3 regions of the Streptomyces sp. NPDC046197 genome follow, and region 1 is predicted to be linked to each of the others. Evidence: predicted binding sites of a transcription regulator. Region 1 holds the regulator's gene; each other region holds the start of a gene.
The links. Region 1 encodes HrcA, which represses chaperone genes, less so after heat shock. Its sites were predicted from a motif close to TTNGCACTCNGNNNNNCNGAGTGCNAA; they were not measured.

Region 1 (3,272 bases):
CCGAAGCGGTCCTCCAGGGTCACCGTGCCCGCCTCGCAGCGGATCACCGCGCCGCAGAATCCGGTGCCCGGCTCCTCCACCACCAGACCCGGCTCCGCCGAGACCTCCGGCACGGCCCTCGGCTTCTTCCACGGTGGCGTCAGGTCGGACGAGTACGAACGAGGCCGCGGGCCCGAGGGGCCCTCGTCGGAAGGGCGGTGGCGGGAGACGGGTGGGAGCATTCGAGTGACGATATGGACAGGCCCGCGGCCGATCAGCGCGACACGCCGAACCGCTCGGCCAGCGTGTCCCGTTGCGCCCGGACGAAGGCCGCGTCGACCACCGCTCCGTGACCGGGCACGTACAGGGCGTCCTCGCCGCCGAGCTCCAGCAGCCGGTCGAGGGCGGCCGGCCACTGGGACGGCACGGCGTCGGGGCCGGCCTGGGGCTCGCCCGACTCCTCGACCAGGTCGCCGCAGAACACCACGGTGGGGTCGCCGGGCACCACCACGGCGAGGTCCTGGGCGGTGTGCCCGGGGCCCACGTTGGTCAGGACGGTCCGCCGGCCGCCCGTCAGCTCCAGGGACAGCGAGCCGAAGACGTGTTCGTGCGGGCGCACCAGGGCGTCCGCCGCCTCCTCGGCCTTCGCCGCGTCCAGGCCGTTGCGCACGGCGTCCGCGCGCAGCTCCCGGCGCCCGTCCTCGAACGCCCCGGCCCGGCCGTGGGCGGCGAAGACGTGTGCGCCGGCGAACGCCGCGGCCCCGAAGACATGGTCGAAGTGGGGGTGGGTGAGTGCGAGGAACGACACACGGCAGCCCGCGAGCTCCTGCGCCTGCAGCCGCAACCGGGCGCCCTCCGCCAGGCTCGACCCGGCGTCGACCAGCAGCGCGGAGCCTTCCCCGAGGACCAGTCCCACCGTGCAGTCCCACCCGGGGAGGCGGCACCGGCCGACGCCGTCCGCCAGCCGCTCCCATCCCAGCTCTTCCCAAGTCACCCTCACACGACGACGCTAGCGGTACAGCATCCCCGGTACGACCTCGCAGGCCGTCGCGGGCCCGGCCTTGCCGGGGGCGTAGGTGACCGCCGTACACTGGGCCGGGTAAAGCTGGCACTCGTATGCGCCGAGTGCCAGGGCAAAGCCGCTGCGGGACGACATCTGGAGGTGTGCGCGATGCTCAGTGAACGAAGGCTCCAGGTGCTGCGCGCCATCGTCCAGGACTACGTCGGCACCGAGGAGCCGGTCGGCTCCAAGGCCCTCACCGAGCGGCACAGCCTCGGCGTGTCACCGGCCACGATCCGCAACGACATGGCGGCCCTGGAGGACGAGGGCTACATCGCCCAGCCCCACACCAGCGCCGGGCGGATCCCCACCGACAAGGGGTACCGGCTCTTCGTCGACAAGCTGGCCGGGGTCAAGCCGATGACCGCGCCGGAGCGGCGCGCGATCCAGAACTTCCTCGACGGCGCCGTCGACCTGGACGACGTGGTCGCCCGGACGGTGCGGCTGCTCGCGCAGCTGACCCGGCAGGTCGCCGTCGTGCAGTACCCGTCGCTGACCCGTTCCACCGTGCGGCACGTGGAGCTGCTCGCGCTCGCGCCGGCGCGGGTGATGCTGGTGCTGATCACGGACACCGGCCGGGTCGAGCAGCGGATGATCGACTGCCCGGCCCCGTTCGGGGAGGCGTCCCTGGCCGATCTGCGGGCGCGGCTGAACAGCAAGGTCGCGGGCCGCCGTTTCACGGACGTCCCGCAACTGGTGGAGGACCTGCCGGAGGGCTTCGACGTCGAGGACCGGGGCACGGTGTCGGCGGTGCTGTCCACCCTGCTGGAGACGCTCGTCGAGGAGAACGAAGAGCGGCTGATGATCGGCGGCACCGCCAATCTGACGCGCTTCGCGCACGACTTCCCGCTCACCATCCGGCCCGTTCTGGAGGCCCTGGAGGAGCAGGTCGTGCTGCTGAAGCTGCTCGGCGAGACGAAGGACGCCATGACCGTGCGCATCGGTCACGAGAACGCCCACGAAGGACTCAACTCCACGTCCATCGTGTCGGTGGGCTACGGTTCGGGCGGTGAGGCAGTAGCCAAGCTCGGCGTGGTCGGACCGACCCGCATGGACTACCCGGGAACGATGGGAGCGGTACGCGCAGTGGCACGGTACGTCGGACAGATCCTGGCGGAGTCGTAAGTGGCCACGGACTACTACGCCGTACTCGGCGTGCGCCGCGACGCGTCGCAGGAAGAGATCAAGAAGGCCTTCCGGCGGCTCGCCCGCGAGCTGCATCCGGACGTCAACCCCGATCCGAAGACGCAGGAGCGGTTCAAGGAGATCAACGCCGCCTACGAGGTGCTGTCGGACCCGCAGAAGAAGCAGGTCTACGACCTCGGCGGCGACCCGCTCTCGCAGGCGGGCGGCGCCGGGGCGGGCGGCTTCGGGGCCGGCTCCTTCGGCAACTTCTCCGACATCATGGACGCGTTCTTCGGTACGGCGTCGCAGCGGGGCCCGCGCTCGCGCACCCGCCGGGGCCAGGACGCGATGATCCGTATCGAGGTGGAGCTGGACGAGGCCGCCTTCGGCACGACCAAGGACATCCACGTCGACACGGCGGTCGTCTGCAACACCTGCAACGGCGAGGGCGCGGCACCGGGCACCACCGCCCAGACGTGTGACATGTGCCGCGGCCGTGGCGAGGTGTCCCAGGTCACCCGGTCGTTCCTGGGCCAGGTCATGACGTCCCGCCCGTGCCCGCAGTGCCAGGGCTTCGGCACCGTGGTGCCCACCCCGTGCCCGGAGTGCGCCGGCGACGGCCGGGTCCGCGCCCGCCGCACCCTGACCGTGAAGATCCCGGCCGGTGTCGACAACGGCACCCGCATCCAGCTGGCGGGCGAGGGCGAGGTCGGCCCCGGCGGCGGTCCCGCCGGTGACCTGTACGTCGAGATCCACGAGCTGCCCCACCCGAGGTTCCAGCGGCGCGGCGACGACCTGCACTGCACGGTGACCCTCCCGATGACCGCGGCCGCCCTCGGCACCAAGGTGCCGCTGGAGACCCTGGACGGGCTGGAAGAGGTCGACATCCGCCCGGGCACCCAGTCCGGCCAGTCGATCCCGCTGCACGGCCGGGGCGTCACGCACCTGCGCGGCGGCGGCCGTGGCGACCTCATCGTGCACGTCGAGGTCCAGACGCCGACCAAGCTCGACCCCGAGCAGGAGCGCCTGCTGCGCGAGCTGGCCAAGCTGCGCGGCGAGGAACGCCCCCAGGGCCAGTTCCAGCCCGGCCAGCAGGGGCTGTTCTCCC
Region 2 (3,272 bases), on a different contig from region 1:
GGAGGGAGGCGATGGAGGCGGCGTTCTCCAGGGCGGAGCGGGTGACCTTGACCGGGTCGATGACGCCGGCCTTGACCAGGTCGCCGTACTCGCCGGTGGCGGCGTTGTAGCCGCTGCCCTTCTCCAGCTCGGCCACCTTGGAGACGATGACGTAGCCCTCGAGGCCGGCGTTCTCGGCGATCCAGCGCAGCGGCTCGACGGCAGCGCGGCGGACGACCGCCACACCGGTGGCCTCGTCGCCGGTCTTGCCGAGGTTGCCCTCCAGGACCTTGACGGCGTGGACCAGCGCGGAGCCACCACCGGAGACGATGCCCTCCTCGACCGCGGCACGGGTCGCGGAGATGGCGTCCTCCAGACGGTGCTTCTTCTCCTTCAGCTCCACCTCGGTGGCGGCGCCGACCTTGATCACGCACACGCCGCCGGCCAGCTTCGCGAGGCGCTCCTGGAGCTTCTCGCGGTCCCAGTCGGAGTCGGTGTTCTCGATCTCGGCCTTGATCTGGGCGATCCGGGCCTGGACGTCCTCCTTCTTCCCGCCGCCGTCGACGATCGTCGTGTCGTCCTTGGTGACCGTGACGCGGCGGGCGGTGCCCAGCACCTCGAGGCCGACCTGGTCGAGCTTGAGGCCGACCTCCTCGGAGACGACCGTGGCGCCGGTGAGGATCGCCATGTCCTGCAGCATCGCCTTGCGGCGGTCGCCGAAGCCCGGGGCCTTGACGGCGACGGCGTTGAAGGTGCCGCGGATCTTGTTCACCACGAGGGTGGAGAGGGCCTCGCCCTCGACGTCCTCGGCGATGATCAGCAGCGGCTTCGAGGCGTTCGCCTGGATGATCTTCTCCAGGAGCGGGAGCAGGTCCGCGATGGAGGAGATCTTGCCCTGGTTGATCAGGATGTACGGCTCGTCGAGGACGGCCTCCATACGCTCCTGGTCCGTCACGAAGTACGGCGACAGGTAGCCCTTGTCGAAGGCCATGCCCTCGGTGAAGTCCAGCTCCAGACCGAAGGTGTTGGACTCCTCGACGGTGATGACACCGTCCTTGCCGACCTTGTCCATCGCCTCGGCGATCAGCTCGCCGACCTGCTGGTCCTGGGCGGACAGCGCGGCGACGGCGGCGATGTCGGACTTCTCGTCGATCGGGCGGGCCGAGGCGTGCAGGTCGTCGGAGACGGCCTTGACCGCGGCGTCGATGCCCTTCTTCAGGGCGGCCGGAGAGGCGCCGGCGGCGACGTTCTTCAGACCCTCGCGCACCAGCGCCTGGGCGAGCACCGTGGCGGTGGTGGTGCCGTCACCCGCGATGTCGTTGGTCTTGGTCGCCACCTCCTTCACCAGCTGGGCACCGAGGTTCTCGTACGGGTCCTCGATCTCGACCTCGCGGGCGATGGTGACGCCGTCGTTGGTGATGGTGGGCGCGCCGAACTTCTTGTCGATGACGACGTTGCGGCCCTTGGGGCCGATCGTCACCTTGACCGTGTCGGCGAGCTTGTTGACGCCGCGCTCGAGGGCGCGACGGGCGTCCTCGTCGAACTTCAGGATCTTCGCCATGGCAGCGGGAGCCCTCTCGGAAATCTGGGTTGACGGCACTGCGCCCCGGGCGCCCGGCTTCTTATCGGTTGCGGGGACCAGGGGCGCAGCTCAAAGCAGGAGTGCTTCGGGGTGAACTACTTCTCGATGATCGCGAGCACGTCGCGAGCCGAGAGGACGAGGTACTCCTCGTTGTTGTACTTCACCTCGGTGCCGCCGTACTTGCTGTAGAGCACGACGTCGCCGACCTTGACGTCGAGCGGAAGACGGTTGCCGTCCTCGAAGCGGCCCGGGCCCACGGCCAGGACGACGCCCTCCTGGGGCTTCTCCTTCGCGGTGTCCGGGATGACCAGGCCAGAGGCCGTGGTCTGCTCGGCGTCCAGCGGCTGGACCACGATGCGGTCCTCGAGCGGCTTGATGGCAACCTTGGTGCTGGCGGTCGTCACGATCCGACCTCCCCCTTCGGAGATCTCACGGGGTTAACTGTCTGAGGTGGCGACCAGGTCGATCCGTCGTCGCGGGTGCCGGACCTGCCCGTCGCGTTTGTTGGCACTCTCCAGGGGGGAGTGCCAGAGCCGAGACTATGACCGTCGTTAGCACTCGGTCAAGCGGAGTGCCAATTGCCCGCGGCGCGTCGGCCGACGGTTCGTCGTGACGGGCGTCTTTCGGGACCCGGCGGCCGCGACGATCGCCCGGGTCTCCGTTCGCGTAACACCTCGGTCTCGGGTCGGCGCACGGTGATTCCGCTTCGGCGCGTTTCGTACGACCGTACGAGGCATGCCCCTGCGTTTCGGTTCCGCTGGTCCCCGGTCCGCCTCGCCCGAAATCGCCGAGGAGCGTTCCTCGGTCCGGCCGGACGCGACGGCCGGTGGCTGCCTGTTGCTGCTCGTGCTGCTGGCCGACGCCACAGCCGGGCTGCTGATCGTCCTCGTGCTCGCCGTGCGGGGCCTGAGCCGGGCGGACGCCGGCGTCGGAGAGCCCGCCGGTCCGCTGCCGATGGACTGGACGCCGGCCCTGTTGTTCGGCGGGCTCGCGCTGGCGTTGGGGGTGACCGGTGTCCTGCTCGTGCGCAGCGGGAACCGGCTCACGGGGGCCGTGCAGCTGACGCTCGCCGTCGCCGTGGCGGGTGCCGCGGTCTGGATCTGGCACGACGCCCGGGCCGGCGCCCACTCCACTCCCCCGCCCGGCCGCCTGGTGTACGCCGCTGCGCCCCGGGCGCCCGCGGCCCCGGACCACACCGGTCACCCGGCCCCCAGCGGTGGGAGGAAGCCCTCCGGTCAGAGGTAGTCCTCCAGCCGCCCCACCGTCAGCCCCCGCTCCTGGATCCGCCGCAGCAGCCGTGCGGTGCGCTCGCGGAGGGTGGGCCCGTCCAGGTCGTCGTCGTCCGAGGCGACGAGGAGGATGTCACCGGGGCGCAGGACGTGGTCGTGGCCCCGGGTGAAGTGGAGTTCGGTGTCCGTCATGGACGCCCGCCACAGGACGACCGCCGAGACGCCGCAGTCGGCGGCGGCGCGCAGGGTCGTCCGGTCGTAGGAGCCGTAGGGCGGCCGGAAGAGGCGGGGGCGGACGCCGAAGCGGGACCGGAGCCTGTCCCGCTGGCCGCAGATCTCGGCGCGCTGGCCGGCGTAGGGCAGGCCGCGCAGCGAGGGGTGGTCCAGGGTGTGGTTCTGCAGGTCCGCGCCGACCGATCTGAGCCGCGCGAAGTGCCCGTAGCCCGGTCCGACGACGCTGTCCGTGAGGAACATGCTGACCG
Region 3 (3,272 bases), on a different contig from region 1:
GCCGGGCCATCGTGTGATCCCGGACACGCCCGAGGGCGGCACTCCCTGCTTCCAGGGAGTGCCGCCCTCGGTACGAAAGGACGGTCGATCAACCGGACCGGTCGATCAGAAGTCCATGTCACCGCCCGGCATGCCGCCGCCGGCCGGCGCGGCGGCCTTCTCCGGCTTGTCGGCGATGACGGCCTCGGTGGTGAGGAACAGCGCGGCGATGGAGGCGGCGTTCTGCAGCGCGGAACGGGTCACCTTCGCCGGGTCGATGATGCCCTCGGCGATCATGTCGACGTACTCGCCGGTGGCGGCGTTCAGACCGTGGCCGACGGCCAGGTTGCGCACCTTCTCCACGACGACGCCGCCCTCGAGACCACCGTTGACGGCGATCTGCTTCAGCGGGGCCTCCAGGGCCAGCTTCACGGCGTTGGCGCCGGTCGCCTCGTCGCCCTCGAGCTCCAGCTTCTCGAAGACCTGGGAGGCCTGCAGCAGGGCCACGCCACCACCGGCGACGATGCCCTCCTCGACGGCCGCCTTGGCGTTGCGGACGGCGTCCTCGATGCGGTGCTTGCGCTCCTTGAGCTCGACCTCGGTGGCGGCACCGGCCTTGATGACCGCGACACCGCCGGCCAGCTTGGCCAGGCGCTCCTGGAGCTTCTCGCGGTCGTAGTCGGAGTCGCTGTTCTCGATCTCGGCGCGGATCTGGTTCACGCGGCCCTGCACCTGCTCCGGGGAGCCGGCGCCGTCGACGATGGTGGTCTCGTCCTTGGTGATGACGACCTTGCGGGCGCGGCCCAGGAGGTCCAGGGACGCGTTCTCCAGCTTGAGGCCGACCTCCTCGGAGATGACCTCGCCGCCCGTGAGGATGGCGATGTCGCCGAGCATGGCCTTGCGGCGGTCACCGAAGCCCGGGGCCTTCACGGCAACCGACTTGAAGGTGCCGCGGATCTTGTTGACGACCAGGGTCGACAGGGCCTCGCCCTCGACGTCCTCGGCGATGATCAGCAGCGGCTTGCCCGACTGCATGACCTTCTCCAGGAGCGGGAGCAGGTCCTTGACCGAGGAGATCTTGGAGTTGGCGATGAGGATGTACGGGTCCTCGAGCACCGCCTCCATGCGCTCCATGTCGGTCGCGAAGTAGGCGGAGATGTAGCCCTTGTCGAAGCGCATGCCCTCGGTGAGCTCGAGCTCCAGACCGAAGGTCTGCGACTCCTCGACGGTGATGACGCCTTCCTTGCCGACCTTGTCCATGGCCTCGGCGATGAGCTCACCGATCTGGGTGTCGGCGGCGGAGATGGAGGCCGTGGAGGCGATCTGCTCCTTGGTCTCGACCTCCTTCGCCTGGTCGAGCAGGGCGGCGGAGACGGCCTCGACGGCCTTCTCGATACCGCGCTTGAGGGCCATCGGGTTGGCGCCGGCGGCGACGTTGCGCAGGCCTTCCTTGACCAGGGCCTGGGCGAGAACGGTCGCGGTGGTCGTACCGTCACCGGCGACGTCGTCCGTCTTCTTGGCGACTTCCTTGACCAGCTCGGCGCCGATCTTCTCGTACGGGTCCTCGAGCTCGATCTCCTTGGCGATGGAGACACCGTCGTTGGTGATCGTGGGGGCGCCCCACTTCTTCTCAAGGACGACGTTGCGGCCCTTGGGGCCGAGGGTCACCTTGACGGCGTCCGCGAGCTGGTTCATGCCGCGCTCGAGGCCGCGCCGCGCCTCCTCGTCGAACGCGATGATCTTGGCCATGTGAAGTGGTCCCTCCAGGACTGGGGGTGATTACTTCGGACCGCGCCCGCGCCCGCGACGGACGGCCCCGGCCGGTGGTTCCCTGCCCCACCCGGTCCGTGGCCTCACCGACCCGGTCCTTCATTGTCACTCTCACCTTCAGAGTGCTAACGCCAATGATTAGCACTCGACCCTCCCGAGTGCAAGCGACCAGGGGGGAGCGGCGGCCGCGGTCAGCCCCGCGCGAACAGGCGTGTCGCAGGGCGGCGCGCCCGGACCCGGACACGCCGAAGGGCCCGCACCACGGTGAGGTGCGGGCCCTTCGACAGAAGACGTTTCTTGCGGTGGTCGCGCGATTCAGGCCGTGACGCGGACCATGTCGGCCTGCGGGCCCTTCTGGCCCTGCGAGATCTCGAACTCGACCCGCTGGCCCTCTTCCAGCGTGCGGTAGCCGTCCATCTGGATCGCGCTGTAGTGGACGAAAACGTCCGCACCACCGTCGACCGCGATGAAGCCGTACCCCTTCTCCGCGTTGAACCACTTGACGGTGCCCTGAGCCATGCCTAACTCCCCTATTACTGGCCCTTGCACAGATCCACACCTCGCGGACCCGGGTCAGACCTCACCCCCCATGGATTGGGGGCGTGCGCCGGAACGCGTCGACCGCGGCTGAATGTATCTGTCCAACTGCCGTCTGCAACAGGTCAATCGGACGAGAATTCCAGACGCGCATGGTCCGGAATTTGGCGAAAAATCACCTGAATTCAGGGCAAGTCAGACCCCGCAAACGGCGCAAAAGCCGCAAATCGCCCTCGCACTTTGGCTACTTCTTGTCGGGCATGCGGCAGGAATCCATGGCTTGCGCCCCTGAGATCAGGAGCGCGTTCCCCAACTGTACCGCGCTCAATCACACTGAATTGCCCCCTCCGCTTCTCTCACGGAGGAGGCAATTCGATGAACTCTCAGTGACGGGCATTACCGAAGGTAATGACGAGGCCGTCCGGGGCCGCCGCGCGGCACGCCGACGCGCCGTCAGCCGCCGGCCACCGCCGGAATGATCGAGACGCCGGCGCCGTCCGGGGTGGCGGTCTCCAGGCCCTGCTCGAAGCGGACGTCGTCGTCGTTGACGTACACGTTGACGAAACGGCGCAGCCTGCCCTGGTCGTCCAGGACCCGGGCGGCGATGCCGTTGTGGTTCTTCTCCAGGTCGGCGATGACCTCGGCCAGGGTCGCGCCCTGGGCCTTCACCTCGGCCTGGCCGCCGGTGTAGGTGCGCAGGATGGTCGGGATGCGAACGGTCACGCTCATGCGAGGCCAGCCTCTCGGAAGGAGTCCAGGTTCGGACGGATCGTCGCGGTGAGCCCGGTACCCGCCACCGCGTCCAGGGTCTTGAGACCGTCGCCCGTGTTGAGGACGACGGTGGTCTTGGCCGGGTCGAGCACGCCGTTGTCGATCAGCTTCTTCGTCACCCCGACCGTCACACCGCCCGCCGTCTCGGCGAAGACGCCCTCGGTCCGGGCGAGCAGCCTGATGGCGTCGACGACCTGCTCGTCCGTCACGTCCTC

Region 2: a site for HrcA is predicted at 2,113-2,139, ahead of groES (co-chaperone GroES). Genes of this name have one in related genera too.
Region 3: a site for HrcA is predicted at 1,888-1,914, ahead of groL (chaperonin GroEL). Genes of this name have one in related genera too.

The regions. Positions count from the first base shown of each region.
Region 1 covers NZ_JBEYZY010000015.1:34,225-37,496, forward strand. The annotation lists gene AB0A61_RS21765 (DUF3097 domain-containing protein) at 1-221, opposite strand, end outside; gene AB0A61_RS21770 (MBL fold metallo-hydrolase) at 254-979, opposite strand; gene hrcA (heat-inducible transcriptional repressor HrcA) at 1,151-2,164, shown strand; gene dnaJ (molecular chaperone DnaJ) at 2,165-3,272, shown strand, end outside.
Region 2 covers NZ_JBEYZY010000002.1:283,928-287,199, reverse strand. The annotation lists gene groL (chaperonin GroEL) at 1-1,540, opposite strand, end outside; gene groES (co-chaperone GroES) at 1,657-1,965, opposite strand; gene AB0A61_RS04070 (hypothetical protein) at 2,297-2,806, shown strand; gene AB0A61_RS04065 (polysaccharide deacetylase family protein) at 2,797-3,272, opposite strand, start outside.
Region 3 covers NZ_JBEYZY010000017.1:116,432-119,703, forward strand. The annotation lists gene groL (chaperonin GroEL) at 106-1,728, opposite strand; gene AB0A61_RS23930 (cold-shock protein) at 2,065-2,268, opposite strand; gene AB0A61_RS23935 (MoaD/ThiS family protein) at 2,740-3,015, opposite strand; gene thrC (threonine synthase) at 3,012-3,272, opposite strand, start outside.